DNA from 3 places in the Bacillus sp. AFS017336 genome. Region 1 is predicted to be linked to each of the others. Evidence: riboswitches for the same ligand, from Rfam matches in the RefSeq annotation. Region 1 holds a riboswitch; each other region holds the start of a gene.
What was found. Region 1 has a riboswitch for S-adenosylmethionine ahead of CN601_RS08645 (methionine ABC transporter ATP-binding protein). Riboswitches for the same ligand answer to the same signal wherever they lie in the genome.
Positions count from the first base shown of each region.

Region 2: linked by a shared signal. The riboswitch ahead of CN601_RS25715 (2,3-diketo-5-methylthiopentyl-1-phosphate enolase) and the one ahead of CN601_RS08645 (methionine ABC transporter ATP-binding protein) in region 1 are both predicted to bind S-adenosylmethionine.
Region 3: linked by a shared signal. The riboswitch ahead of CN601_RS19565 (trans-sulfuration enzyme family protein) and the one ahead of CN601_RS08645 (methionine ABC transporter ATP-binding protein) in region 1 are both predicted to bind S-adenosylmethionine.

Region 1 is NZ_NUCO01000017.1:56,135-66,871, forward strand. Features, by position in the region: gene dltD (D-alanyl-lipoteichoic acid biosynthesis protein DltD) at 1-14, shown strand, start outside; gene CN601_RS08625 (2-hydroxyacid dehydrogenase family protein) at 200-1,171, shown strand; gene metQ (methionine ABC transporter substrate-binding lipoprotein MetQ) at 1,554-2,369, opposite strand; gene CN601_RS08640 (methionine ABC transporter permease) at 2,392-3,060, opposite strand; gene CN601_RS08645 (methionine ABC transporter ATP-binding protein) at 3,062-4,075, opposite strand; SAM riboswitch class I at 4,213-4,324, opposite strand; gene CN601_RS08650 (hypothetical protein) at 4,402-4,764, opposite strand; gene CN601_RS08655 (thioredoxin family protein) at 4,967-5,290, opposite strand; gene CN601_RS08660 (ribonuclease M5) at 5,306-5,656, opposite strand; gene gcvH (glycine cleavage system protein GcvH) at 6,024-6,407, opposite strand; gene CN601_RS08670 (arsenate reductase family protein) at 6,453-6,809, opposite strand; gene CN601_RS08675 (acyl-CoA dehydrogenase family protein) at 7,137-8,921, opposite strand; gene CN601_RS08680 (acetyl-CoA C-acetyltransferase) at 8,992-10,167, opposite strand; gene CN601_RS08685 (3-hydroxyacyl-CoA dehydrogenase/enoyl-CoA hydratase family protein) at 10,188-10,737, opposite strand, start outside.
Region 2 is NZ_NUCO01000154.1:7,067-17,803, forward strand. Features, by position in the region: gene CN601_RS25705 (carbon-nitrogen family hydrolase) at 7-801, opposite strand; gene CN601_RS25710 (pyridoxal phosphate-dependent aminotransferase) at 945-2,132, shown strand; SAM riboswitch class I at 2,190-2,294, shown strand; gene CN601_RS25715 (2,3-diketo-5-methylthiopentyl-1-phosphate enolase) at 2,359-3,579, shown strand; gene CN601_RS25720 (2-hydroxy-3-keto-5-methylthiopentenyl-1-phosphate phosphatase) at 3,587-4,240, shown strand; gene CN601_RS25725 (methylthioribulose 1-phosphate dehydratase) at 4,237-4,863, shown strand; gene CN601_RS25730 (cupin domain-containing protein) at 4,883-5,395, shown strand; gene CN601_RS25735 (DUF421 domain-containing protein) at 5,445-6,143, opposite strand; gene yjeM (glutamate/gamma-aminobutyrate family transporter YjeM) at 6,502-8,001, shown strand; gene CN601_RS27175 (hypothetical protein) at 8,084-8,224, shown strand; gene CN601_RS25745 (hypothetical protein) at 8,279-8,458, opposite strand; gene CN601_RS25750 (hypothetical protein) at 8,763-9,275, opposite strand; gene CN601_RS25755 (hypothetical protein) at 9,407-9,625, opposite strand; gene CN601_RS27180 (hypothetical protein) at 10,111-10,287, opposite strand; gene CN601_RS25760 (TetR/AcrR family transcriptional regulator) at 10,395-10,737, opposite strand, start outside.
Region 3 is NZ_NUCO01000034.1:73,657-84,393, forward strand. Features, by position in the region: gene CN601_RS19555 (YcxB family protein) at 302-829, shown strand; gene CN601_RS19560 (ATP-dependent DNA helicase) at 1,043-3,316, shown strand; SAM riboswitch class I at 3,397-3,500, shown strand; gene CN601_RS19565 (trans-sulfuration enzyme family protein) at 3,579-4,748, shown strand; gene CN601_RS19570 (trans-sulfuration enzyme family protein) at 4,754-5,938, shown strand; gene CN601_RS19575 (hypothetical protein) at 6,395-6,817, opposite strand; gene CN601_RS19580 (NAD(P)/FAD-dependent oxidoreductase) at 7,178-8,632, shown strand; gene CN601_RS19585 (class I SAM-dependent methyltransferase) at 8,778-9,548, shown strand; gene CN601_RS19590 (sugar O-acetyltransferase) at 9,571-10,107, shown strand; gene CN601_RS19595 (SRPBCC family protein) at 10,299-10,737, shown strand, end outside.

The DNA of each region.
Region 1 (10,737 bases):
ATAATAGATATTAATAAAAAGCAGACCTTTGTCTGCTTTTTTTGTCTCCAAATAATAAATGTGGATTTTTACTAAACAAACTAAAAAGTAAATATATTCTCTAATCAGCCAAATACTAAATAAACAAAAACTTAAAACTTCATTTATAATTAAAAAGTTAACATCCATAAAATTAAATTGTTGAAGGAAGGTTTCTATTTTGGCACATATTTTAGTAGCAGGTAAAATTCCAGAAAAGGCTGAGGAACTTTTAAAAGATCATCATGTTACTGTTTTTGAAAACGAGCAATTAATTACTGAGGACCAATTGTGTGAATTAGTTAGTGAGGTTGATGCAATTTTAAGTTTGCTATCTACTCCTATTACAAAAAGAGTAATTGATTCAGCTAAAAATGTAAAAATTATCGCTAATTACGGAGCAGGATTTAATAATATCGATGTTGATTATGCATCTAGTAAAGGAATCCATGTTTCAAACACCCCTATGGTTTCTACGGACGCAACTGCGGAGTTAACTTTTGGAATTCTTTTAGCTATTTCTAGAAAAATAGTCGAAGGAGATGAACTTTGCCGCACAAAAGGTTTCGAAGGATGGGCTCCATTATTTTTTAGAGGAACAGAAGTTTCCGGAAAAACGATTGGAATTTTTGGTTTTGGAAATATCGGACAAGCAGTAGCTAAGCGTGCTAAGGCATTTAATATGAATATTATTTATAATCAACCAAGAAGATTAAGTAAAGAGCTTGAACAAGAATTAAATGCAACTTATGTATCATTAGAAGAATTAATACAGACTTCTGACTATATAACACTTCACTGCCCTTATAAACAGGAGCTACACCATTTGTTTGGTAAAGAAGAGTTCGCAAAAATGAAAGATACTGCATTTTTTATAAACGCTGCTAGAGGCCCATTAGTGAACGAGCAGGAATTAGTAATTGCTTTAAAAGACGGCGTAATTGCCGGTGCTGCATTAGATGTATTCGAATTCGAACCAAAAATCACAGAAGAACTAAAATCACTAACAAATGTTGTTTTAACACCCCATATCGGTAATGCAACATATGAAACACGCGATGCTATGTCAGAGATCGCTGCTAAAAATATTATCGAGGTCATGGCTGGTCGAACACCAGTCTCACCTGTAAATGATGTTCTAGTGAAAAATTAGTACTAAACCCGCAAGGAAATTGGGATTCCTTGCGGGTTTTTTTGTGCCTTTTATTAAATGGAGTTCATTATTCTCCCAAGTTTTTAGGATTTAACATTTGAAAAAGCAGTATATCAACGAGTAACTGATTTATATCAACGAGTAACTTCAGTATATCAACGAGAATTAGTGTTATATCAACGGAGTTCACAGCTATTTCAATATAGTTCACATAGTGTTCGTGTTTTTCAAAATAATAAAAGCAGGGATTTAGTGGCCAAATCATCTTATGAACAAATCCCCACACTTTATGAACAAAACAGTAAAAACAGCTACAATACGAAGTATCGCCTCTCCCCCAAAAAAAGAGGATGTCTCAAAATGAGACATCCCCTCTAATTCATTATTGGCTTACAGGCACTACAGCACCTTTATATTTTTTAATAATGAAATCTTGAATCTCTTTAGAGTGTAATACTTTAACAAGTTCTTTGATTTCTTTTTTGTTTTTATCACCTTTACGAACAGCAACAATGTTTACGTATGGAGAATCTTTTCCTTCTAAAGCAATTGCATCTTTCATTGGATTTAGTCCAGCATCAATTGCATAGTTTGTGTTGATTAATACTGCGTCACCTTCATTGTTTTGATAAACTTTTGGAAGCATACCAGCGTCAACATTAGCTTCGAATTTTAAGTGTTTTGGATTCTCAGCGATGTCTTTAATTTGAGCAGTAGTTGGATCAATACCTGCTTTAAGTTTAATTAAACCTTCGTGTTGTAATAAGCTTAACATACGACCATGGTCAGCTACAGAGCTACTCATGATGATTTTAGCTCCATCTGGTAGATCATCTAAGCTCTTATATTTTTTAGAGTAAACACCGATTGGCTCGATGTGAATACCACCAGCGTTTTCAAATTTATAACCATTTTCTTTCATTTGAGACTCTAAATAAGGAATGTGTTGGAAATAGTTTGCATCTAATTCTTTTGAAGCTAATGCCTTATTTGGTAAAACATAATCTTGGAATTTAACAATTTTCAAGTTAATTCCTTCTTTTTTAAGAATTGGTTTAGCTTGTTCTAAAATAACTGCGTGAGGTACATTTGATGCACCTACTACTAATTCTTTATCTTTACTATTAGCACCACATGCTGCTAAAGATAATGCTAATACACCTGCTCCTAAAACGCCTGCGATTCTTTTGAATTTCATTGTCGTTTCCTCCCTAATATCATTAAGCTCTTTTATCTATTTTTGTTGTAATTAAATCACCAATAAATTGAAGAATAAACACGATTAATAAAATAATAACTGTCGCAACAAATGTAACTTCGTTATTTGAACGTTGGTACCCTTCCATAAATGCTAAGTTACCAAGTCCACCACCACCTACTACACCTGCCATTGCTGTATAACCAACAATTGCAATAGTAGTAACAGTTAAACCTGAAATAATTGCTGGTAACGCTTCTGGAATTAACACTTTTACGATGATTGTGAAAGTACTAGCTCCCATTGCTCTTGCAGCTTCAATTACACCTTTATCTATTTCACGTAAGCCTATTTCAACCATTCTTGCGTAGAATGGTGCAGCACCGATTATAAGTGCAGGTAATGCTGCTTTTGCACCAAGCATTGAACCAAGAATAAAGATTGTAAATGGAATTAGTAAAATGATTAATATGATAAACGGTATTGAACGAAAAATATTTACAAACGCTGCTAGGATTGTATTAAAAAATTTATTTTCAAGAAGTTGGTCTTTACTAGTTAAAAATAAGAATAAACCGATTATTATTCCAAAAATAAACGTTGCCACCGCACCTATAACTGTCATAAATAATGTTTCTTGAGTGGCTATTCGCATCGCTTCCCAATCGACATTTTGAAAAAGTTGTGCCATCTTATGCTACCTCCACTTCAACTTGTTTTGATTCTAAATAAGAAATTGCCTCTTTGATGTTATTTCTATCACCAACAAGTTGAATTTTCATAGTCCCATAAGATCCTTCAGCGGTTTGAACAATTTTCCCTTGCAAAATATTAACTTCAATTTCAAAGTGTTTTACTACTTCAGAAATATGCGGTTGGTCTGCTTGTCCATTTTTAAACGTTAGCTTGTAAGTATTATCATTCCCAACACTTTTAGAAATCACTTCATTGTCCAATTCTTCATCTGTGCCTTTAATTTGCTTTACAAATTTCTTCGTAATTGATTGTTTAGGACGTGTAAATACATCTACAACATGGCCTTCTTCTACAACTTGTCCATTTTCCATTACGGCAACTCGTTGGCAAATTTTCTGGATAACATGCATTTCATGTGTGATTAGAATAATCGTAATACCTAACTGCTTATTAATATTTGTAAGCAAAGCTAAGATTGAATCAGTAGTTTCTGGATCTAATGCAGAAGTTGCTTCATCACATAAAAGAACATCTGGATTATTAGCTAATGCTCTTGCAATTCCAACACGTTGCTTTTGTCCACCACTTAGTTCAGAAGGATAAGCATTTTCTCTTCCTTCAAGTCCCACTAGTTTGACTAATTCCTTCGCACGAGTAATGCTTTCCTGTTTAGGTACTTTAGCAATTTCAAGTGGGAAAAGTATATTTTCTAATACAGTTCTTGACCATAATAAATTAAAATGTTGGAAAATCATTCCTATTTTCTGTCTTGCTTTTCTTAATTGACTAGATGAACATTTCGAAATAGATTGACCATTAATAATAACCTCACCTGATGTTGGTGATTCAAGTCCGTTTAGCATACGTAATAGCGTACTTTTCCCTGCGCCGCTATATCCGATCATGCCAAAAATCTCACCTGCACTAATCGTTAACGATACATTTTGTACCGCGGTAACTGTGCCTTTTTTACCCTTGTATATTTTACTTACATTATTTATTTGAATCATACTAGTTCTCCTTTCAAAACATTCTAACAACTCATTCTTCAATTTTTTGTAAGAACGTACTTTTTTAGTCGCATAATACAAAAAAACCTTTCAACTCACATGAGCAGAAAGGTTTTACATACAAAAAGTATTCCTTTCTCTCATCTCTCAAAGCAATTTGCTTTGCAGGAATTAGCACCATTTCAATGACGATCATTGACGGTTGCTGGGTTTCATAGGGCACAGTCCCTCCACCTCTCTCGATAAGAGTTAATCTTACGATATATTAAGTTGTTTAACGTATTTCTTTAACGTAAGTCCAATTCTACAAACTTAGACACAAGTTGTCAACAATTTTCCAAAAGTTTTTTATCACTTTCTACACTTGTATATTGAAAAATTGTTTCAATCAGTAGTAATAAGCGGTAATTCCCATCAAATGAAGCATCCTTTAGCTTTAACAATAGACTTAATCTCTGCGAACCTGAATATAGCGATTCCCATCCATCTTTTGTAAAGTTAACTCTAAGTTGAGGTATTGAGCGATCGATTACCTCAATAAAAGGTGCCTTTTTGCTAAATCTAACAAATAGTTTTTCATTTATTCCGTTAAACTCTACTATTTTTTCTTCAATTGGTAAAATAATTTGTAAATATTCTTTTTTTATAAATAAGTTTTTAGCTTGTCCAACCCACTCCTTAATTTCCATCTTAAACACCTCTTTTTGGATTCTTTAATCTATTTTCTCATAGATTAGAGGTGTGTTCTTTATATTTCGCTCGACATTTACTTGATAAAAATCTATTATTTAATATTATTTCTACACAATTCAACTCATTTCCCGAGAAATATGTCTAAAAACAGGAAATAGTTTAAGGCAATTAAAAAAGAGCGCATCATTTTGAATGCGCTCATCGTTTAATATATAAATTATATTTTTTTAACAGTTCATGTAAATATGGAACAGATTGGAAAGCGTAGATTTTTTGTTTCATTTCCCCATTTTCAAAAATAAGTAAACAAGGTACACTTTCGATCTTCCAGCTTTGAGCTTCCTCCACAATTTCATTAATATTTACCTTACTCATTGGTAAATTCGGCAGAATCTCGTTAACAATTTCTAGCATTTTTGATGCTACTTGGCATGTACCACACATTGCGGTATATATATAAATCACGGTAGTCTCTTTTGACTGTATTCTTTGCATTAAATCTGTCTTTGTCCATTGCTGCATGATCATTATTCCTCTTTAATTTGTTCGTAAATAATCCGTAAATACTGAAATATCCGCTCCTAATAATACACTTGCTAAATGTTGACTTGGAGCTGTTGCTACTTCTCGATAACTTCGATCAATGTACAGATGTTCAGCCTGTGGAAATTCTCTTTTTAACAATCTTCTAAGCTTCTCACCAGCCTCATCTGCATCGACTAACACATAAATTTCTCTTAAATCTAACATTTCAGCAAGCTCATCTAGCTTTGAAGTACCAACTGTACCATTCGTACAGATAATATCTACAGGCTCCTTTATAATCGTCTGTATTTTTCTCTTATCAGTAGTACCTTCGACAATGATAACTTTTCTTTGATCTTCAATATTCACTGGGCATCACCTAATGTATAGGACTCAAAAACTTTTGACTAAAAATCTTTTGTATATAGTATATTCGATTTTCCCTTTGTTGTTTCCTTTTTTTCCCTAAATGAAAATGTCCCTTTAAATTATGTTTTATGTAAATAAGTTAAGCTTTATTACTGCAATTATACACATAAATTTAAAAAAACACCCATGTGGACACTTCAGACTATTGGCAAACGCACGCGTTCTTCGTTACTTCAACTGTTTGCGATTCTAATTACTGCCTAGTATAACGCCGCTCTGAATCATCCAACTTGTCTTGATGTTTTATCAATGAAATTTCTATAAATAAAAGCGCCCCAAAAGGACGCTTAATGTAAGATAATTAGTCTTGGTTAATCATTTCTTCGTATTGACCAGCAGTCATTAACTCATCAAGTTCAGAAGCGTTTGTAGCTTCAACAACTACCATCCATGCTTTTTCGTAAGGAGATTCGTTTACGAATTCAGGATTTTCATCTAGATCAGCATTTACTTCAATTACTTTACCGCTGATTGGAGCATAAAGTTCAGATACTGTTTTTACAGACTCAACGCTACCGAATGGCTCATTGATAGTAAGATCGTCGCCTACTTCTGGTAGCTCAACAAATACGATATCTCCAAGCTCTGATTGAGCAAAATGAGTAATACCGATATAGTATTTATTACCTTCAACTTTTACCCACTCATGTTCTTCTGAATAACGTAGTTCCTTTGGAATTGACATTGTGAAATCCTCCTCTGATTAATTACCTTAAATTTTATAGTTATTTTATAACCAAACTTTTTCAAATACTTCTTCATTAAAACCAACTGTTGCTTGATCTCCATTAAAAACTAGAGGTCTTTTAATTAATTTACCATCGGAACTTAGTAGTTCTAATAGCTCGTCCTCAGTTTTTGTTGGAATAACATCCTTCAATCCAAGCTCACGATATTTAACGCCACTTGTATTAAATAATTTATTTATAGAAAGTCCACTTGCTTTATAAATATCAGCAAGTAATTCCTTTGAAGGTGGATTTAATGTAATATCAATTGCTTCTACTGTAATATTATGTTCTTTTAGCCATGAAGCAGCTTTTCGACAAGTTCCACATTTTGGATATGTATAAAAAATGATACTCATTTAGCAACTCCTCCCAAATTCTATTTTATCACAGGGAATATGCGAGTTAAAATACTTCCGTTCGAAAATTCTGTAATAATTTGTCGCACATCAATATTATAGCATAATAATCACGTTTCACTAGTAGAACGTTCGTGTTTTGATACATTTTTTAACAAAAAATCATATATTATTCTAAAATACCATGGTAATTCCCAAAAACCTTCGACTAATCACTTAAATATAACTCAACTTATACTAGTATGGCACAATCCATGGGAAAATTATCCTTTTAAACGAATTAAATTAAAGAAAAACTGCCGATCTAAAATCAGCAGTTTTTTTAAATTATACAGTATAACGTTCCTCGTCTAATACATTAGCTGCAATTTCACGCTTTTTCGCAATTACATTAATTGGCGTGTGGCGTGTAAACTTACGAAGTGCTGAAGTCATCATTCGTAAAGTATCTCCAGACTCAACAGCTACAAGTGTTTCTTTAGCATGTGCTTCGATTTCGTTAAATGCTTCTTGGCAGAATACTTGAGTATAAAGTAATTTTTGATTTGATTTTTCAAGCCCTACTTTATTAATTGCTTTTTCAGTACGCAGAACTGTCGATTCCATTGCGTATACATTGCTAACGATATCTGCAATATTTACTAGAATTTCCTGTTCGTTACTTAATGCTTTACCGAACTTTTGAACCGCTAAACCTGCGATCATAATCGCAATTTTCTTTGCATTACGTACTAGATATTTTTCTTGCTCTAACGGCGCATCCCCAACTTCTGATGGCATTAACATCATTAATTCTTCTTGAATTTGTTGTGCTTGTTGAAGTAATGGTAGTTCTCCCTTCATTGCTTTTCGAAGGAATGTGCTTGGTACAATTAAACGATTAATTTCATTTGTACCTTCAAAAATTCGATTAATACGTGAATCACGGTAAATTCTCTCAATTTCGTATTCAGCCATGAAACCATATCCACCGTGGATTTGTACGCCTTCATCAGCTACATAGTCTAATACTTCTGAACAGAAGAATTTGTTTAATGAACATTCAATAGCGTACTCAGCCACAGCTGCTGCAACTGCTTTAGGATCTTTTGCTTGCTCTTCTGTTAATTGACTGAAGCGGTCTTCAAAAAGTCCTACAGTACGATATGCTGAGCTTTCACTCGCATAAATTTTTGTAGCCATACTTGCTAATTTTTCTTGAATTAAACTAAATTTAGCAATTGGCGTTTTGAATTGTTGACGTTGATTCGCATAGATTGCTGATAATTCTAAAGCACGTTTTGAACCACCAACTGTACCTACAGCCAATTTATAACGACCAATATTTAAAATATTAAATGCAATAACGTGACCTTTTCCAATTTCACCTAAAAGGTTTTCTACTGGAACTTTTACATCCTCTAATATCAATGTGCGAGTAGAAGAAGATTTAATACCCATTTTCTTTTCTTCTGGGCCAGTTGAAACACCTTCAAATTCTCTTTCAACAATGAATGCTGAGAAGTGCTCTCCATCAATTTTTGCATAAACAACAAATACATCAGCAAAAGCTGAGTTTGTAATCCATTGTTTTTCACCATTTAAAATATAGTGAGTTCCTTCAGCATTTAATTTAGCAACAGTCTTAGCTCCTAATGCATCTGACCCCGAACCTGGTTCAGTTAATGCGTAAGCAGCAAATTTCTCGCCTGATGCTAAACCAGGTAAATATTTTTGCTTTTGATCATGATTTCCAAATAATACGATAGGAAGTGTTCCAATTCCAACGTGAGCTCCTTGAGAAAGTGAGAAGCCGCCGGCGCGGGATATTTTTTCAGTTATTAATGCAGAGCTAATTTTGTCTAATGCAATTCCACCATACTCTTCAGGTACATCCGCAGCTAAAAGTCCAAGCTCACCTGCTTGTTTTAACAATCTTACTGTGCGGTCAAATTCATGTTGCTCTAAATACTCTAACTCAGGTAATACTTCATTAATGACAAACTCTTCAGTTGTTTTCGCAATTAATTTATGCTCATCTGAAAAATCCTCAGGAGTAAAAACTTTATCAAATGTCACTTCATTCGTTAAGAAGCTTCCGCCTTTAAGTAAATCACCAATTGTTTTTTCCATCAATAACTCCTCCTATTTAATTAAGTAATTATTTGAAAACCTATTTTAGCAATCTATTAACACCGATCGATTAAATTAATTCAAATACTCCAGCGGCACCCATTCCGCCACCTACACACATCGTAACAATACCGAACTGCTCACCACGACGCTTCATCTCATGCAATAATGATAAAGTTAACTTAGTACCAGTACAGCCAAGTGGATGACCTAAAGCAATAGCCCCTCCATTTACGTTTACTCGGTTCTCATCAAGTCCTAAATGACGAATAATTTGAATTGATTGAGAAGCAAATGCTTCATTTAGTTCAAATAAGCCGATATCAGATATGCTTAATCCTGCTAATTTTAACGCTTTTGGAATTGCTTCAACTGGCCCAATTCCCATAACTTCAGGAGCTACTCCAGCTACTGCAAAAGATCGGAATTTTAATAGAGGGCTTAACCCTTCAGCCTCCGCTTTTTCACGGTCCATTACTAATACCGCTGCTGCACCATCACTTGTTTGTGAAGAATTTCCTGCTGTCACAGAACCTCTCACATTAAATGCCGGTCTTAATTTAGCTAATACTTCAGAAGAAGTCCCTTCTCGAACACCTTCGTCTTGAGAGAAAGTGAAATGCTTTTCTTCTAATTTATGATTCGAGTTTACTGAACGAAGAGTTACATCAACTGGAACGATTTCGTCAACAAAACGGCCTTCTTTAATAGCAGCTGCCGCACGCTGATGACTGCGTACTGCAAAAGCATCTTGATCTTCTCTCGAAATACCATATCGATTAGCAACTTGCTCTGCAGTATGGCCCATTCCCATATAATATTCAGGTGCATTTTCTACTAATCTACTATTTAAACGAGCAACATGCCCTCCCATTGGAAGTAAGCTCATTGATTCTGCTCCGCCTGCAATAATAGCCTCAGAGTGACCTAACATAATACGTTCACTAGCAAAAGCAATACTTTGTAGGCCAGAAGAACAATAACGGTTAACTGTAATTCCAGGCACTGAATGTGATAATCCCGCTAATGCACCAATGTTTCGTGCCATATTAAATCCTTGCTCAGCCTCTGGTGAAGAGCAACCAAAAATAATATCGTCGATTGGACCATCATAATTTCCTGCGCGTTTTAATGTTTCCTTTACAACTAATGCCCCTAGATCATCTGGACGAACCGTTGCTAGTGATCCTTTTTTCGATTTACCTACAGGTGTTCTTGCACCCGCTACAATAACAGCTTCTCTCATGTTCTTCCCTCCATCTCCCATTAATTACGTAACGGTTTTCCTTTAACAAGCATATGTTGCATACGTGCTTGGGATTTCATTTCAGAAATTAAACTTATAAATGCTTCACGCTCTATATTTAATAAATACTCTTCATCTACAAGCGTTCCAAACGGTACTTTACCACCTGCAATTACGTACGCTAGTTTTTTAGCAATTGTTAAATCATGCTCACTTATATAGCCAGAGTAATACATAGAATTTGCACCAGCTAATAAAGTGGCATAACCAGATTCACCAACTACAGGTACTTTTTCGCGAATAGGTGCACTATATCCACCTTCATATAACTCAAGTACACGTTGCTTTGCTTCATAAATTAAATGATCTGCATTAAACACTTTACGGTCATTATGGTTTAAGAAACCATTTTCAAATGCTTCTTGAGCAGAAGTAGAAACTTTTGCCATTGCAACCGTCTCAAATACTCGATTAGCAAGGGCTTGTAGGTCAAATTGAACTCCTTCTGGGAACTCTTTTAATTGTTTAATATAAAGCTCTTTACTACCGCCACCGCCTGGGATTAAGCCT
Region 2 (10,737 bases), on a different contig from region 1:
AGTTTGTCAATTACTTTTTTGTAATTTTTTATAGATTCCTTCTCTTCTATCTTCGAAGATTGGGATTGTACCGCGTATTTCATCGACTTTTTTAGGATCAATTTCGCCAAAAATGATTTCCTCATTCGGACTACCTTTTGAAATTACTTCTCCCCAAGGATCGATTATCATCGAGCCTCCTCCAAATGTATTCGCTAAATCCTTACCTACTCGATTACATGCTACGACATAGCATTGATTTTCAATTGCTCTTGCTTTTAATAAAGTTTCCCAATGATTCATTCGTTGAATTGGCCATTCTGCAACAAAAAATAAAACTTTTGCACCTTTCTGAGAATGAGCTCCGATCCATTCTGGGAAACGCAAATCATAACAAACAAAACCTGCGGCAGTTAAACCATTAATTTCAAAAAGTCCATCGGTCTCACCTGCTTGAAGATAGTGATGCTCGTTCATTAGCTGGAACAAATGAATTTTATCATACGTTTTAACGATTTCACCTGTTTTGCTTATAACAATTAAAGTATTGGTGACACCATTTTCTCGAGCAATTGGAAATGATCCACAAATTAGTGTTACATTATTTGATTTTGCTATTAACTGGAGTTCAGAAATGATTTCCTCTTGATCACCAATATGCAATCCAATTTCTTCCAAACAATAGCCTGTTGTCCATAACTCCGGTAATACGATTACCTCTACATTTTCTTTTACAGCCTCAATAATTTTAGATTTCATATTTTTAAAATTAGCTCTTGATTTGCCTAATATAACGTCAGATTGAATGCAAGCAATTTTCAACATAATTTATTCACCCTATTCTAAATTTTATAGACATTTTTAAATCGAGCATATATGATGGTGAAAGTTATTGCAACAGTCGTTCATGCAAATCATTCGATTACAAAACGATCTAATCTACTTAAATAAATTCTATTTTTGGAGTGATTAACTTGATTCATAATAAGCTATTAAACAATTTACCTAAACAATTTTTTGCTTCACTCGTTCAAAAAGTTAATGAGTCAATCAATAAAGGTCATGATGTGATAAATCTTGGTCAAGGAAATCCAGATCAACCAACACCAGACCATATTATAAAAGCATTGCAGCAATCTGTTGAAAATCCAACAACTCATCGTTATTCACCTTTTAGAGGGATGAGTACATTAAAAAAAGCTGTTGTAGATTTTTATAAACGCGAGTATGATGTTGACTTAGACCCAGAGGAAGAAGTAGCTATTTTATTTGGCGGAAAAGCTGGATTAGTAGAGTTACCACTTTGTTTATGTGACGAAGGAGATACGATTTTAGTTCCAGACCCAGGATACCCTGACTATTTATCTGGTATTTCTCTTTCTAAAACGGTACCTTATACGCTTCCGTTACTTGAGCAAAATCAATTTTTACCAGATTATAGCTTAATTCCTCAGGAAGTTTTAGATGCTAGTAAAATTTTATTTATTAATTATCCAAATAACCCTACTGGTGCAATCGCAACAGAAGAATTTTTTAAAGATACTGTGGAGTTAGCAAGAAATAATCATATTACAGTTTGCCATGATTTTGCATACGGTGCTTTTGGATTTGATGGCAAAAAACCATTAAGTTATCTTCAAACTCCTGGTGCAAAAGAGTGTGGTATTGAAATTTATACACTTTCTAAAACTTATAATATGGCTGGTTGGAGAATTGGGTTTGCAGTTGGTAATAAAGAGGTCATTTCAGCTATTAATCTATTACAGGACCATCTTTACGTTAGTATTTTCCCAGCTATTCAAGAGGCTGCCGCTGTTGCATTAACAGAATCTCAAGAAAGTGTGAAAAAATTGTTAGCACTTTATGAAGATCGCAGAAATGTCTTTATTAGCGGTTGTCATGAAATTGGTTGGGAAGTAACGGCCCCAGCAGGTTCCTTCTTTGCTTGGTTAAAAGTTCCTTCAGGATTTACTTCACAGGAATTTGCAGATTTATTACTTGAAAAGGCACATATTGCAGTTGCTCCTGGGAATGGTTTTGGCGAATTCGGTGAAGGTTATGTAAGAGTTGGTCTATTATCAGATACCGAAAGACTAAAGGAAGCGGTTACTAGATTAAAAGAAATCGAATTATTTTCAAAATTTAATGTTTGACATTTAGAATTGTTCATGAAATAATGCGATTATATCAAGAATTCAAAATTAAATATTAACTTATTCAGAGTAGGTGGAGGGACCGAGCCCGATGAAACCCGGCAACCGGCTAGTTAGCTAGCACGGTGCTAATTCTCGCAGCGTTTTGCTGACAGATAAGGTGTAGGTAAACCTCTCCTTAGCGAGAGGTTTTTTGTTTTTAATAAATACTTTCGGAGGTTATGAAATGAGTGGAATAATAGCAACTTACCAAGTTTACGATAAAAATCACAATTTAGAAAAAAAGGCAGAGTCAATCGCACTTGGTTTGACAGTTGGTTCTTGGACGACATTACCACAAAACGATCAAATTCAATTGCAAAAGCATAAAGGCAAGGTACTTTCTGTTCACGAAGTTGGGTGTGAAGAAAATGTCATTAACTTTTTAGGCTATAAACCGACAAAAGGAATTATTGAAATCTACTATCCTAGTTTAAATTTTTCAGCTGATATTCCAGCAATTTTAACAACTGTTTTCGGAAAACTTTCACTTGATGGCGAAATCAAACTAATTGATTTAAATTTTACGGATGATTTATTAAGACTGTTTCCAGGACCAAAATTTGGTATTAAAGGTATTCGAGAAAAATTGGACGTATATGATCGCCCTTTATTAATGAGCATTTTCAAATCAATCATTGGTAGAGATCTTCCATACATTTCGGAAGAATTAAAAAAACAAGCATTAGGTGGCGTCGATTTAATAAAAGATGACGAGATTCTTTTTGACACAATCACATCAATAACTGACCGTGTCACTCATGGGAAAAATATTTTGAATCAAGTCTACGAAAAAACGGGACACAAAACTTTATATGCGGTGAATTTAACTGGCCGTACATATGAGTTAAAAGAAAAAGCGTTACGTGCAGCTGAAGCTGGTGCTGATGTATTTTTATTAAATGTATTTTCTTATGGAATTGATGTACTTCAAGGTTTAGTTGAAGATCCTTCAATCAATGTTCCAATTATGGCTCACCCTGCTGTTTCAGGAGCTTTTACTGCATCGCCGATTTATGGTATTGATGCTGGCTTATTACTTGGTAAACTTTTACGTATTGCAGGTGCCGACTTTAGCTTATTCCCGTCACCATACGGTTCGGTTGCATTACAAAAAGAAACAGCATTAAAAATCGCTGAAAATTTAACAGAATCAAATGGATTAAAAGAAACATTCCCTGTTCCATCTGCGGGAATTCACCCAGCACTTGTACCTCAATTAATTCAAGATTTTGGAATTGAGCAAGTTATAAACGCTGGTGGTGGTATACACGGTCATCCAGATGGTCCGATTGGTGGAGGAAATGCATTTAGAGAAGCGATATCTGCTACTTTATCTGGTGTTGAATTAAAAGATTATGCACTTCCAAATACATCACTTGAGAAAGCATTACAACTTTGGGGGTAAATAAACAATGGCAATAAAGATTTTTTGTGATTTTGATGGAACTATTACAGAAGGAGACAATATCGTCAATTTAATTAAGCAATTTGCTCCTCCTTCAGTAAGCGAATTAACAAGCGAAGTATTAAATGGCAAAATATCGATTCGTGAAGGCGTCGAGAAAATGTTCGCTACAATCCCTTCAACGAAAAAACAAGCAATGACTGATTATGTAATCGATCGTACGGTCATTCGAGATGGTTTTAACGATTTTATTCAATTTGTAAACGAGCAACAAATTGAGTTAAAGGTTGTTAGTGGCGGCTTAGACTTTTTCGTTCATCCTATTTTAGCAGAGTACCTTCCACCTTCTGCTATTTTATGTAATCGTACTGACTTTACAGGTTCAACTGTAAAAATTCATTGGGATCATTCATGTGATGCATTGTGTTCGCATGACTGTGGAATGTGCAAGCCTTCTGTTAAGAGAAAATTTAGTGAATCAAATGATTTTATTATAGTCATTGGAGATTCAATTACTGACTTACAAATTGCAAAAGAAGCTAATTTGATTTTTGCAAGAGATTTCTTAAAGAATAAATGCGAGGAACTTTCCCTTCCGTATATTCCTTTTGAAAGCTTCTATGATATCCGAGCTTCACTAGAGAAGGAGGTTCTAGTATGAAAGACTTTTTCAAACATTATGATGAAATCCGCGAAGTAAAAAAAGTACTTGCTGACCGTGATTGGTTTTTAGGAACTAGTGGAAATTTATCAATTAAAGTAAATGACGAACCATTAAACTTCCTAGTTACAACTAGTGGTAAAGATAAAACAAAACATACGTATGACGATTTTTTACTTGTGAATGAATTCGATCAGTCTGTTTGGGATGATACAAAGAAACCTTCAGCTGAAGCAATTTTACATCGACTAATTTATCAAAATACGAATGCTAAATGTGTTCTTCATGTACACACTTTAGCAAATAACTTTATAACAAAAGATTTTCCATACCAAGATGAGTTATCTTTTTCAGGTATTGAAATTATAAAAGCATTAGGATTATGGGAAGAAGATGCAGAAATTACAATTCCAATTATTAAAAATCATGCACATATCCCTACCCTAGCAAATGAGTTTCTTCCACATATTAAAAACGATCATGGAGCAGTCCTAATTCATAATCACGGTATTACAGTGTGGGCAGAATCAGCATTTGAAGCGAAGAAGCATTTAGAAGCTTATGAGTTTCTATTCCAATACGCATTACAGGGTATACAAAAAAATTTATTTATTAAAAATTAATTAGTTGGAGGAATGAATTATGGCAACAATTTGGGTAGAAAAAAAAGATTATCATATTACAAGTGATGTAGAAGTAAAAGCCTATTTAGAGGAACAAGGGGTTATTTATGAAAATTGGAATATCGAGCAATTACATAGCTCATTAAAAGAAAAGTTTCTCTTATCAGATGATGAAAAAGCATCGATTCTTGAAACATTTAAAGCTGAAATCGATGATATTTCTTCAAGACGTGGCTATTTAGCAAATGATATTATTACGCTTTCAGAAGCAACACCAAATCTTGATGAGTTATTAAAAAACTTCAACCGTGAGCATCATCATACGGATGATGAAGTTCGTTTCATTGTTAGCGGCCATGGTTCTTTTATTATTGAAGGAACTGAAGGTTTCTTCCATGTTAAATTAAATCCCGGTGATCTAATTTCAGTACCACCAAATGTTCGTCACTATTTTACATTAGCAGATGACCGTAAAGTAGTAGCTGTTAGACTATTTGTGACGACTGAAGGATGGGTACCTATTTACGAATAATCGTATATAAAAATCAATTGACTCATATCCATTTTAGGATGTGAGTCAATTATTTTTCTACTTCATTTAATTGATCTTCCCGGTAATCAATATATAACGACCCATCTGTTTGTACTTCTACTAAAAATACATCTGAAATTGAGTGAATTCCTGCCCTTTCAAGCTGAGCATTTAACCATTTTTTATCTAAATTTAAATCTGATAGTGCATCTTCATTTACTTCCCCATCAGTAATCACAGCAGTTGAAGTTGGAAAAACCAATGTTTTTTTCCACGCTTTATTTTTTTTCGTTTTAACATCTTTTGTTTTCATAACCGATAGACTTCCATCAATTTCAAAAATTGCGTATTCTACATCTTTGAAAGAATAAATATTTTCACTTCGGAGCATCCCTTGAAATTGCTCAGTATCTAATTTAGCCTTTTTTAATGCGTTTTCCATTATTTTACCTTGTCTAATTAATATAATAGGTTCTCCAAGAATTAGTCGACGGGCAGATTTAGATTTTAAACTTATATACCCCATGATAATCGTCAGAACTGCCCAGCCAACTAAGCCAGTTATGCCATCCTCAATATCTAATGTTTTAGATGTCGTAAGTGATGCAGCAATATTTCCAATCGTAATAGCCGTAATAAATGTAAAAACATCTAATTGGCTAATTTCTTTCTTCCCCATTAATCTAGTTAAAATAAATAAAACAAAAAATGAGCACATAACTCTAAATAAAACTTCATTTAAGCTCATTTATTTCATCCTTTCTTTCAAACAAAGCAGTTTTAAGTACTTACTAATCAACTTAGCGTTTGAAAAATCGAAATAAACTATTCCTTAATATAGAAAAAATAATTTTTTCTAAACTTCGAGATACACCAATTGTATACAACTATTGAAAAGGAGTAGCTGTCATCTCCATTTTTCCAAATTATATCTTTACAAAAGTAAACAAATTTAGAATTGAAAGTTTTGTTTCTTCAATCTGATTCCATTTCTAATCACGCTAATCAATCAATTTATACTCTTCATTTTAGCGACTAATAATTTACCGATTATTGAAGAAAATATTTATATTCTTTCATAATCAATAAATTATTGAGGTGAGGTCTTGAGTAAAAAACTTTCGCTAGTCGGTTTAATATTAATGGTATTTACAACTGTATATGGCTTCGGTAATATACCAACTGCTTTTTATTTAATGGGATATAGTGCAATTCCATGGTATTTACTCTCAGCTATTACGTTTTTTATTCCATTTGCTTTTATGATGGCTGAGTTCGGAGCAGCTTACAAGCATTCTGAAGGTGGTATTTATACATGGATGGCTGATTCCGTTGGGCCAAAGTTTGCCTTTATTGGTACATTTATGTGGTTCTCATCCTATGTAACCTATATGGTAAGCGTTTCTTCAAAGGTTTGGATACCACTTTCAACGTTCATTTTTGGTAGAGACAAAACGCAATCACTTTCCTTATTTGGCCTTTCCTCTACACAATCAATCGGTTTATTAGCATTACTTTGGATGCTAGTTGTTACTTATTTTGCTTCAAAAGGAATTGAAAGTATTAGTAAAGTTACAACCATTGGTGGAATAACTGTATCCTCATTAAATATAGTTCTCTTAATCACAAGTATCATTATTTTTGTATTTAATGGAGGAAAATTTGCTCAACCTATTAAAACTTTTTCATCTGCATTCGCTCACTCGCCGAATCCAAATTATATATCCGGCCTTGCCATATTATCATTCGTAGTATTTGCCATTTTTGCGTACGGTGGCTTAGAAGCTATTGGAAGTTTAGTTGATCAAACAGAGAATGCCGAACGCAATTTTCCAAAAGGGATTACAATATCAGCAATTATTATTTCAGTTGGCTATTCATTAGGAATCTTTTTAGTTGGTATTTTTATAAACTGGTCGCATGATTTAAGCGCGAGCTCGACCAATCTAGGAAACATCACATATGTACTCATGTATAATTTAGGTTTAGAGCTTGGAAAAGCTTTTAATCTTTCGTCAGCTACATCAGATACTATAGGCACTTGGTTTGCAAGAATCACTGGTTTATCAATGTTCCTTGCCTACACTGGAGCATTTTTCACCTTAATATATGCACCATTAAAAACGATTATTAAAGGAACACCAAAATACTTATGGCCAACTAAATTTTCAGATACAAATGAAAAAGGTATACCAGTAAATGCCATGTGGATCCAATTTGCAATTGTTTCAATTATCATTATCCTTACTTCTTTTGGCGGCCAAGGCGCATCTTCATTTTTTAACAAATTGACTCTAATGACTAATGTTTCGATGACTTTACCTTATATATTTTTAGGAATTGCCTATCCAATGTTTAAAAAGAATGATCGAATCGACAAACCATTTCAAATATTAAAGTCAAATTCTACTGCTTTATTTGCTAGTATACTCGTCATATTAGTAGTTGGATTTGCTAACTTTTTTACAATCATCCAACCAGCTATTGAAGGTGATTTTAAATCGACAATATGGATGATAGCAGGTCCAATCTTCTTTTCAATATTGGCATTATTAATCCTTAGTCGCTCTAGGAAACAACACCAAAAAGAGAAGAAAATCGCTTAACAATTCTTTCCCACAATTTGTTAACATCACTTTTGAAAGTAAGTTAGAATTGTGGCACATACTAATTTTGGAGGTGATAATTATGGGTCACAATCAAAATCCACATGTAAAAAAGAAAAACAAAGATAAAGGGCAACCAACACCAGCTGCAATCAATTCTGAAGGCTATTTTGCCCCAAGCAAGTCAAATACTGAAGCTCTTAATGAAACTAAAAATCAATAAAAAAATGACCGTCAAATTATTTGGCGGTCTCTTTTATCAGAATGAGACAATACCTCATTCATATATAAGGAACTGTTCTCTTTCTTTTTCAGTTAAATCTTTAGGTTTAATTCCTTTTTCGTTACAGTAATCATACATTGCTTTAACTCGAACTATCGCTGCTTTCTTGACGTTCGGATTTACATAAACTCCATCTGGGAACACTTTTTCAAACTCATTTATTTCTTTTACCATTGCTTCACTCACCTTTTTTAAAGGGTATATCTAACCATAATGGATTTAAAGTCATAATAAAGTATTATCCCGGACGGACATATTCCGATATTCCAATATTATCAATTCACTTTCTTAGCTCTTTGCAAAATTATAGCATGGTACAAGAAACTTTTGGTAATCAAGTAGTGTCAATACTGTTAACTCTTGTGCACATTGAATACATTGGAATTATAATATTAACGAGCATTTGATCAAATAGAATGATAATTTAATTCGTATATTAAGTGCGCTAATTCCTTATAGAATTAATATTTTCTTTTAGTTATTTACTCATCGAATCTGCAGTTTTTACTAAATCTCTAATAGTAAATTGTTTACCTGTTTCCTCTGAAAAAAGAAGTGAAATTGAATGGTATAGCCCATCTTTCTTCCAACGAATCGTTTTTGTATTATCATCATCATCAACAATTAAAACTTTTGTACCATCTTTTAACTTTGTTGTTTTTAATGGTTGCTGATTTTTGGGGAAGGTGTACTTTTTATTATGATAAGTGATGACAAACATTGTGATCTCTTCTTCTTCATTTGAGTAATTAAAAGAAGTAGCATTAATAGCTCCATTTGCTTTATTTTTTAGCATATCCATTGTGACATCATTTGCTCTAAATGGTAACCTTTCTGGTACTACTAGTTCTTTTTGTACATCTTTAGGTAATTGATCTACCACATTTTTCACAGTTTTAGGATATTCTTTTTTTAATGATTCAACTGCATTATTACCATGCGAACAAGCTGTTATGAAAAGAATTGAGAATAAAAGAATTATTTTTTTCAATTCACTAAAAGCCTCCCTACTTTTCCAAATCTATCGTTTAATTTTTCTATTTAATATCTCTAAATATCGTCATTTTAACCTAAAAAAAGAAAAACTGCCTTTATTGTATAAGACAGTCTTTAATCTTATTCTTATAGTTCAACAATAACAATTTTCCCTTGTTGTACATATAATAATATTTCTGCATTTTCCGTTTCATTTCGGTATGTATAACATGTAAGATCTTCAATTCCACCGTGTGAAACATCGTGAACTGTATTTATTAGTTTGTATTTATTACCTCTAAATTCTATTTTTCTTTCGATAGATGGCTGTTCTTCTAAAATTTGTTCCTTCGTTCGAAAATTCATGTAATCACTCCTTTGTTCATCAATAGTATTGCCATAATCTTAGTTTTCAATTTTATGTGCCGTCCTCCTAACTTTTGTTTTCCCATAATATGTAAATTCAATTATTTTATCTATTTACCTTCCATTTCACATAATGAAAACTTCTTTATTTAGAAATCTTTTACTACATGATAAAAATTTAAGTGTCATAAATTAGTAGTAGTGATAAAAGAGAATAAACGGCTACTTGAGAACGTCCTAAAAGTCAGCGCAACTAACGAATAGGCAGCCCTTATTTATTTACGAGAAATATCGTTTATTTAAGTGGGGGTATCTTAGTGCTGTTTTTTAATTAGAGTTGATTTTTTTTATAGATAAATAGTAGATTTCTTCACTTTTTTAGGCGTTTCAGAAAGAATTAGAGCAATTTTTTTAAATTTCTAGCTTTGTACATCTACTTTTGAACAATAATCAGGCTAAGTACCCTAACCGGTATGGGTATTTTCCTATCTAACAGGGAATTTAATTGCAGTTTCGTTGATTTTATTTGCAGTTTCTATATTTTTATTTGCAGTTTTACTGATTTTATTTGCAGTTTCTGATTTCTTATTTGCACATTGAACAGTTTTATTTGCACTTCGGCCTTTATTTGCAGTCTCTAATTTCTTATTTGCACATTGCACAGTTTTATTTGCACTCCGACTTTTATTTCAACCACTTTTCTTCAGAATATTTTCCATAAATAGAAAATGAGGGTGTCCATATAGCCTATTGGACACCCACTTTTTTATTAGACTTCTAGAGCCATTTTTAAAAATTCTACAAACAAGATTGATTGTTCTCTCATCATCAATTCCTCATTCGAAATGATTGCATAATCTAACGCTAGTCCATCAATAAAAGAAACAATCATTCTTGCTACTATTTCACTATCATACTTAGTGCTAAATTCTTTATTTTTTTGACCTTCTTTAATGACATCAGAATAGATTTTTATCCCAAAATGATAGCGCTCTTTTCCATATTTTCTTCTTCTGCTATCATTTCGACCAGTAATAAAAAACTCTAAAGTACTTGGTGCCAAAGGATCCATTTTATCATTTGGCACCCTGCTTTCACCAAATAGTCTTAGT
Region 3 (10,737 bases), on a different contig from region 1:
AAATTGAGGGTCGCATTAGTTGTTTAACGAATAAGGGTAGATTCAGCTTATATTAGTTGAATCTACTTTTTTTATTATAAGTTGAAGTTCATTTAGGCTTAATTACTTTAAGACAAGTTTCTTTATGAAAGTTAAAATAGAACTTTTGCAATGAATTATTACGAACTCTTAATATAAGAATTAATTCTATGAATCTTGAAAAGTCATCTTAATATTTGTAGATGAAATATCTATATTTTCTGTGTTTTACTAATGTTAGAATATTAGTAATTAAATATTAATTAGAAAATGGAGGTAAAGTATGAAACTTAATTATGAAATAAATTTGGATGATTATATTGAATTTAATTTACATGAATTGAAAAACTCAAAAACTGTCCAAAAATCATTAACTAATAATCGAATTGCTGTAAGTTTAATTTATTTAGTAATACCATTTCTAATTTCTTTTCTACTAGAGCAACCTATAATCGGTTATTTACTTGCCTTTTCGTTAGTAGCGATTGTTATTTACGTTTATTTTCCAAAGTTATATTACAGAGCAAGTAAAAATAAAATGTTGAAACTTCTAAATAATAAAAATAACGAATCATTATTCGGCGAGCATTCACTTAAAGTTGATGAGAATGGCATTAAAGAAATTACGCAATCAAGTGTTCATGAAATAAAATGGGATCATATCGTTGAAGTAAAAGGAACGAAGAAATACTTTTATATTTATGTTACAAGTATGAAGGCGATTATAGTGCCGTTAGAAGCAATAAAAGATGATATGGAGAAGTTATTGCAATTTTATCGAAAATATAATATTGAAGTTTTGTATTGTTAATGATTGTTGGCTTTTTTTCAATTATAATAGTACACATCATCTTAAGTAACGCTGATTCTTAAAAGTTAGTAATTCCTGGTGTTTTGAAATTAATATTTATTTTCACTGAAAGTTCAAGTTATTTACCTAACTTGAACTTTTTTATTTTAAAGCACCACCACCTAATCAAGTAATATGAAATATGGTAAAATGAACAAAAAAGGGGATGCTCAAGTGGAAAATTGTATAAAAGTTTCAGTACGTTCGCTAGTTGAGTATGCTCATACAGCGGGAAGTATTGATTTAACATTTAAAAGTTCGGTTTCATTAATCGAAGGAACAAAGGCACATCAAAAAATTCAAAGTGAATACGGAGAATCTGATGTAAAAGAACGACATATATCTGGGACCGTCCCATATGAACAATTGGAATTTCAAATTGAAGGTAGATGTGACGGATTATTATTAAATGATGATCAATACATAATAGAAGAAATTAAATCAACAATGAAGGATTTGAATGAAATAAATGAAAATTCTTATCCGGTTCATTGGGCTCAAGCAAAAGTATATGGGTATTTTATTTGTGAAGAATTGCAGCTTGAACAGATCACCATCAAGCTTACTTACGTGAATATTTTAACAGAACAAAAAATGAGCTTTTATCTTTTGTTTACAAAAAATGATTTAACGAATTATCTGTATAAGATGTTAGAGAGCTATTATCCTTTTGCAAAATGGAAGTATGATCATATTGAATTACGTAATCAAACGATTAAAGATTTAAGCTTCCCGTTTCCTTCATTTCGAAAAGGACAAAGGAAACTAGCTGGAGCGGTATATCAAACAATCCAGGAAAGTAATAATTTATTTGCTATCGCTCCGACGGGTATAGGAAAAACCGTTTCAACCATATTCCCGACTATTAAAAGTATGGGTGAGAATAGTATAAATCGAATGTTTTACTTAACATCGAAAACGATTACTAGGACTGTTGCTGAAGAAGCGTATAAGCGAATGACAGATCAAGGATTATGTATATCATGCACAACGATTACGGCAAAAGATAAAATTTGTTTTAAAGAAGAGACTATTTGTCAAAAGGAATATTGTGAATTTGCTAATGGATACTACGATCGTATAAACGAGGCTGTGCTTGATATTCTTTCATCAGAAAAGGCTTTTACTCGAGAGAAAATTGAGGAATATGCTCGTAAACATACAGTCTGTCCATTTGAATATTCGTTAGATTTATTAAATTCTTCAGATGCCATTATTTGTGATGTTAATTATATTTTCGACCCTAGAGTATCATTAAAGCGATTATTCGATGAACATAAACGTAGTTCGGTATTATTGATTGACGAGGCTCATAATCTTGTAGATCGTGCGAGGGAAATGTATTCTGCAAGTATTTTTAAATCTAAATTTTTAGAATTGAAAAATAGATATAAAAGTATTAAAGATGATTTATATCAATCTGTAAATGACATTAATAAGCGATTTATAGAATTAAGAAAAATTTGGAAGGATACTGTAGCTCCTGTTTCAAAGGAATTTGATGAGGATTTAATAGAGCTTCTTCACAAATTTAATGAAATAGCAGAAATTAAATTGCAGGAATTGGACGAGGATGAAAATAAACAAATTCTACTAGATACGTATTTTGAATCACTTAACTTTGTTAAAATCGCTGAGTTTTTTGATGAACAGTATATTTGTTACTATGAGCTTTATAAAAGTGAGGTTCACGTAAAACTATTTTGCCTTGATCCATCTAAAGTAGTAAATGATGTTATAAAAAAATTTCGCTCTACTATTTATTTCTCAGCAACTTTAACGCCAGTACAGTATTTTCAAGATATGCTTGGTGATCAAGATCGTGATTATACGATTACGATTGATTCGCCTTTTAGTAAAGAACAACTTCAAGTAACCATTGACCCTTTATCAACCCGATATCAAGATCGTGAAAAAAATTTAGAAAGATTAGTCGATACGATTTATAAAGAAATTTCGAAAAGTAAAGGAAATTATTTAGTTTTCTATCCTTCTTATCAATATCTCATTCAAAGTATCGAATTATTTCAAACTAAGTATCCAACTATTAAAACGATTGTTCAAGAAAATGGTATGTCAGAATTTGAGAGAGAAGATTTTCTATTACAATTTAATAGTCTTAATGAGGAGACTTTAGTTGGATTTGCTGTATTAGGTGGAATTTTCTCCGAGGGGATCGATTTAAAGGGAGATCGATTAAATGGTGTCGTAGTAATTGGTGTAGGATTGCCACAAATCTGTTTAGAAAGAAATATTTTAAAAGATCATTTTAATTCGGTTGGGAAAAATGGGTATTATTATGCATATGTCTTTCCAGGGATGAATAAAGTCATGCAAGCGGGTGGAAGAGTTATCCGATCAGAAACGGATAAAGGGACTTTGTTACTAATTGATGATCGATATAAGAGTGCACTTTATCAAAATTTACTACCGGTAGAATGGAAATGAAATGTTAATAATTAAATAATTTGAAAAAAACAATTGATAATTATCAGAGTTTTTAATATACTAATCAATATAATTAAATAATCTTATCAAGAGCGGTGGAGGGACTGGCCCGACGAAACCCGGCAACTCTAGTGAAAACTAGAAAGTGCTAAATCCTGCAGGTATATAACCTGGAAGATAAGAGCGATATGTTATCGAACATAACCACTTCTTATTTTTTAAGAAGTGGTTTTTTATTTTGACTAAAATGGGGGATTTAATAATGACTAAGACAAAAGTAGCTTTAAATACGAAGGAAAAATCAATCGAAACAATTGCTGTACATGGAAGTAAAGGATTTGATCCACTAACTGGTGCAATCAGTTATCCTATTTATCAATCTGCAACATTTAAGCATGCAGGATTAAACCAATCGACTGGATATGATTATGCAAGATTACAAAACCCAACTCGAGAAGAAGTAGAAAATACTGTGGCAAAATTAGAAAACGCAAATTTTGGTGTTGCATTTGCAACTGGAAATGCAGCCGTTACAGCAGTATTAAGTTTATTTAAAAAAGGAGATCACGTAATTGTGTCAGATGATTTATACGGTGGTACATATCGTCTGTTTGAAGAAATTTATTCACCGTATGGAATTGAGCATAATTTTATTGATACAACTGAAATTGAAGAAATTCTGGCTGCGCTTAAACCGAACACAAAAGGAATTTTTATTGAAACACCTTCAAATCCAATGATGAAAGTAACGGATTTAAAAAGAGTTGTTGAGATTGCAAAAGAACGAGACATTCTAGTGATTGTCGATAATACATTTTTAACACCTTATTTCTTCAAACCAATCGAATTAGGCGCAGATGTTGTTGTTCATAGTGGTACGAAGTATTTAGGTGGTCATAATGATACACTTGCTGGCTTTGTTGTGACAAACTCAGAATCTACGAATGAGCGTATACGCTACTATCAAAAATCAACGGGTGCAACTTTAGCTCCATTTGACTCTTGGTTAATTTTAAGAGGAATTAAAACATTGCACTTACGTATGGAATATAGTCAAAAAAATGCAATCGTACTTGCAAATTATTTAGAAAATCATCCGAATGTTACTGAAGTGTACTATGTAGGCCTACCAACACATAAAGGGTATTCAATTATTAAAGAACAAGCAACTGGATTTGGGGCAATGATTTCATTTAAAGTGAAAGATTTAAGTTTAGTTGAACAAGTTTTAGGAAGTGTAAACGTCATTACATTTGCAGAAAGTTTAGGTGGAGTTGAATCGCTAATAACGTATCCTCATACTCAAACTCATTCTGAAATGCCTGAGGAATTTAAACGAAAGCTTGGTCTAGATGACCATACACTACGATTGTCAGTAGGAATTGAACATATCGATGATTTATTAAATGACTTAGAAAATGCATTGGGGTGATAAAATTGAAATTTGGAACTAAATTAATTCATAATGGAAATGAAGTGGATCCGACGACAGGTGCATTAAGTATTCCAATCTATCAGACTTCAACATTTCATCAATTTGATATTGAGAATTTTGGGAAATATGACTATGCAAGAAGTGGGAACCCAACAAGAGAAGCATTAGAAAATACAATTGCAAAATTAGAAAACGGTGTGCGCGGCTTTGCGTTCTCATCAGGGATGGCTGCTATTTCATCTGTTTTATCGCTGTTCTCAGCAGGAGATCATATTGTCATTTGTGAGGATGTTTATGGAGGGACTTTTAGAATAGCGACGAAAGTATTAAATCGCTTTGGAATCGAGTTCACATTTGTAGACGCCTCAAATTTACAAGAGATTGAAGCAGGAATAAAGCCAAATACAAAGGGGCTTTATTTAGAGACCCCATCTAACCCACTTTTGAAAATTACTGACTTAAGTGGTGCAATTAAACTTGCGAAAGAAAATGACATTCTAGTAATTGTAGATAATAGCTTTTTATCACCATATTTACAAAAACCACTAGACTTAGGTGCAGATATTGTCGTTCATAGTGCAACAAAATTTATAGCAGGCCATAGTGATGTAATTGGAGGTTTAGCAGTTGTAAATTCTGAAGAACTTGCACAAGAATTATACACAATCCAAAATTCATTCGGTGCAATTTTAGGCCCGCAAGACTGTTGGTTAACACTTAGAGGACTAAAGACGCTTAAGGTTCGTATGGATGCGTATGAACAAACTGCTTCAAAATTAGCGAATTGGCTTTTAGAACAAGAAGAAGTTGAGGATGTCTATTACCCAGGATTAAAAAATCATCCTGGTCACGATATTCATTTTGAGCAGGCTTCCGGAGGGGGAGCAGTCCTTTCATTTACATTAAAAACAATTGAACAAACGACGAAATTCCTTCAAACAGTCGAAAATGTAGCAGTTGCTGTTTCACTCGGTGGAGTAGAGACAATTGTTTCATATCCTGTGAAGATGTCTCATGCAGCTATACCTGTTGATGTACGTGAAAGATTAGGTGTTAAAGATACACTAATTCGAGTATCTGTTGGATTAGAGGATCTTGAAGACTTAATTGAAAGTTTCCGAAAAGCTTTAAACGCAGGAGCAAGAGAAAAGCAAACAGTACACGGCACTGGGAAATCTAATAATTAATTCAAAATGCGAACACATATTGAACAATATTGATAAAGTTGTGAACTTCGTTGATATATGACGATTACTCGTTGATAAATCACAAAGCCTCGTTGATATATGACGATTACTCGTTGATAAATCATAAAGCCTCGTTGATATATGACGACTATTCGTTGATAAATCATAAAGCCTCGTTGATATATGACGATTACTCGTTGATAAATCATTAAATCTCGTTGATATAATACCAAACTAGGTTGATATGTTAATTCTAGAAAATAATTTTTCGAGATGAAATCAGTTCTATGGTCGCAAAAACCGAACGATAATTAGTTGGAATAAGAAGAATATACGTCAAAAATAAAGATATTACACAAAATCCCACAAGGTTTCTTGTGGGATTTATACATATTTTTTTGATTTTGCACTTTTTTAATAAAGAGTTAAATGTATTTTAATTTCATATAGATTTGATTATGAAAGGAATATTTCCCCATCACCAACTTCCTCTTGAATTACTTCAGCTGCACCAATAAGTGCCAATGCATTACCAACTATTTGAATTGAGTCAGAAAGCACAATTTTTCTTTGTAAATCAAGTAAATTTATTTTATCTGAAGTGAACAATTGCTTAGAAACGAAAAAAGCTACGGATAATTGACCAGCTGTACCAATCCACATTCCTGATATGATATCTCTTTTCCCTTGAAAGATTGGATCTTTGTCGATTGAATATAATTTGGATAATGTAATCGTTTCATACAATTGTGCTACTGCTTTAACCCATGAGGCAGCCACGATTTGTCTTTCAAGACTTGCTTGTAAACTGTCATCATCTATATTAGTTTTCTGTTCTTGGTCTTTACCTTCCTTTTCCTTGAAATTTTCTTCTAGCATCTATTCCAACTCCAATATGAAAAATCTATTATTTATATAACTATTCAAGTTCATCTAATTGTGTTTCTATCCGATTTGTTATTTTTCTATTTCAAACGTTAAACTTTACTTAAAATGAGATGAAATACTATGTCTAAAATTAATTAATTTTTAAATTTGAATTGTCTAATTTTGGACAAAAAAACCAGTTGACTGTTGATGTAAGATGATGAAAAGGTTTCACTTGTAATAATAAACGAATAATTTTTTAAAAAAATAATGTGATTGTTCGTATTTTTACTTGAAACCCTTTCATATTGATGGTATTCTATCTTAGGTTGAATAAATGAAATAACTTAAACCTTTTGGGGGTAAATATAAATGTATGATGTAATCGTTGTTGGAGCAGGTCCTGCTGGAATCTTTACTTGCTATGAATTAACTTTAAAAATGCCGAATGCTAAAGTAATACTTGTTGATAAAGGACATGATATATTCGCAAGACATTGCCCGATTTTACAAAAGAAAATTGAAAAATGTCCGCCTGCTGCAGGTAAAAAAGAATTTTCAGGATGCTTACCAGCATGTTCAATAACAAATGGTTTTGGTGGTGCGGGAGCATATTCAGATGGAAAATTTAATATTACAAGTGAATTTGGTGGATGGATGACAGATTACTTATCAGACTCACATGTAGTAGAATTAATCAAATATGTTGATGAAATTAATTTACAACATGGAGCGACTGAATCGATCACTGATCCATTAACTGAAGAAGTAAGAGACATTGAACGTCGTGGTTATGCTGCAGGACTAAAATTATTACGTGCACAAGTTCGTCATTTAGGAACTGAGCAAAACTTAGAAATTCTAAAAAGTATATATGAATATTTAAAAACGAAAATTGAAATGAGATATAAAACTGAAGTAGAGGACTTATTAACTGAAAAAGTTGAGGGTATTCATAATGTTAGAGGTATTAAATTAAAAAATGGTGAAGAATTACTAGCTGAGAAAGTTGTCATTGTACCAGGTCGTGATGGATCAAAATGGTTAACTGATGTGATGAAAAAACGTCGTTTAAAAATGTCAACGAACCAAGTAGATATTGGTGTACGTGTAGAAACTTCAAATGTTGTTATGGAAGAAATCAACAAGCACTTATACGAAGGTAAATTTGTATTTAACACTAGCGTGGGTACTAAAGTCAGAACATTCTGTAGTAATCCATCGGGTCACGTAGTAGTTGAAAACCATTCTGGTATTATGACTGCTAATGGTCACGCTTATAAAGACCCTAAATTAGGAAGTCCAAACACAAACTTTGCATTATTAGTATCACATCAATTCGCAGAACCATTTGATAAACCAAATGAATATGCACATGAAGTTTCACGCCTTGCTAACATGCTTTCACATGGTGGTGTAATTGTACAAAAATACGGAGATATCTTAAGAGGTCGCCGTTCAACTGAAAAACGTATTAAAGAAGGATTTTTAGAACCAACTTTAAAAGAAGCAGTGCCAGGAGATTTAGGATTAGTGTTACCATACAATACAATGAAAAGTTTAATTGAAATGGTTGAAGCATTAAATCACGTTACACCAGGTATCGCTGCAGAACACACACTTTTCTATGGCGTAGAAGCGAAATTCTACTCAGCTCGTCCAAAATTAAATGAACACTTTGAAAGTGAAATCTCTGGATTATATCTAGGTGGAGATGGAGCTGGCGTAACTCGTGGTTTAGCTCAAGCAAGTGCATGTGGCGTATGGATCGCCCGTGATATCATTACGAAAATTGGAAGTAAAGAGAAAGAATTAGTTACGGTTTAATACTTACTTGAAAAACCTCTAATGCATTTTGCATTAGAGGTTTTTTATTATTATAAAATATTCTCAAAGTTTAGCTTAAAAAGGAATTACTGATATACGTTAGTAGATGTATAATGAATAAAAAAACTTTAAGGTAGGTGAACTCTTGAAATCAAAAACAAAATATCAAACGTGGATCCGAATTTATAAACTAATCATATTCTTAGTAATTTCACTCGTTCTACTTTTAATAGCACTATTACCGATCAATACATACGTGCGAATCCTCTCAGGTATTATAGCACTGCCTTTTATTTATATAACATTTATACTTTCCTATTCGATTTATCAATTTGCAGCAAAAGGAGGGAATTATCAATCAAAAATACATGATTTAATTGTTTCGAAAGTGAATTGGGATGGAAATGGCAAAATTCTAGATATTGGAACAGGTAGCGGTTCTTTGATTATTAAACTCGCAAAGGCTTTTCCTAAGTCCACTTTAACTGGAATTGATTATTGGGGTGGTAATTGGGAATATTCAAAAGCACAATGCCAACAAAATGCAGAAATAGAAGGTGTCGCAAAGCAAATCGATTTTCAGAAAGCAAGTGCTTCTGAGCTCCCTTTTAATGACGATGAATTCGATCTAATTGTAAGTTGTCTAACATTTCATGAAGTAAAGGATCGAAGTAATAAAACGGATGTAATGAAAGAGGCATTAAGAGTATTGAAACCTGGTGGGAAATTTGTTTTCTTAGATTTATTTATGGACGAAAAAATATTTGGTCACGAAAATGAGCTATTAAATGAATTACAGAAACTGAGTGTATCCGTATTGAACAGCTCTACACTTGATAATGAGATGAAATTGCCAAAGCTTTTATTAAATAAAAAAGTATTAGGAAATGCGATGATTTTTAGTGGAAAGAAATGAATGATTAAAAAGGAGACATAAAATGGAAAATAGAGAGGAAATTTATTATAAACGTGGAACAGAAGAATTAAAAATGAAAAATATTCGTGCCCATAAGCTTGTTCAAGAGTTTAATAACATTAGTGTAGATTCGTTCGAAAGAAAAGAAGAAATTATAAAAGAGCTGTTTGGAACTGTAGGAGAAAATCCGAGTATTGAACATAACTTTCATTGTGATTTAGGCTATAACATTCATGTAGGCGATAATTTCTATGCCGGTTTTAACTGTACAATTTTAGATATGGCAGAAGTGAGAATAGGAAAAAACTGCATGATCGGCCCGAATGTCGGAATCTATACAGCTGGCCATTCAATTGAACCAAAGGATCGTAATAAAAGTGGTTATGCGATACCGATTACGATTGGTGATGATGTGTGGATTGGGGGAAGTTGCACTATTTTACCTGGTATCACGATTGAGGATAATTCAATCGTTGCTGCTGGTTCAGTAGTTGCGAAGGATGTTCCTGCTAATACAGTAGTGGCTGGCAATCCGGCTAAATTTATAAAAAGTATATAATATGAGAAAATTAACTAATCTATTTAACAATTGATTTATATGGTAGGAACTATTGGACTGTTTTTACAGTCTTTTTTTTATAACCTTTGAGTGTAGTTAAATTGAAAAGGACTTATGTAAGAATAGTAGAAATAAACTATTAGTACAATATATTAGCTGAAGAAGTTTAGATGGATTTAGGAGTGTATTTAATGCCAATCATAAAAATATCCATGTTAATTAACGCACCACTTGAAGTGTGTTTTGATTTAGCGCGAAATATTGATATTCATATGGAATCAACATCCGATACAAATGAAATAGCAGTTAAGGGACGAACAAGTGGCTTAATTGAACTAGGAGAATCAGTGACTTGGGAAGCTACTCATTTCGGCATTCGTCAGCAGTTAACGTCAATTATTACAGAGTTTGATCCACCGAATAGATTTGTAGATGAAATGGTTAGTGGAGCATTTAAAAGTTTTAGGCATGAACATATTTTTGAATTAAAGGATGATGGAACTTTGATGACGGATGTATTCGATTACACTTCACCAATGGGAGCGATAGGCATGTTGGTGGATATACTGTTTTTAAAATCATATATGAAACAGTTATTATTGAAAAGAAATACATACATAAAAAATTATG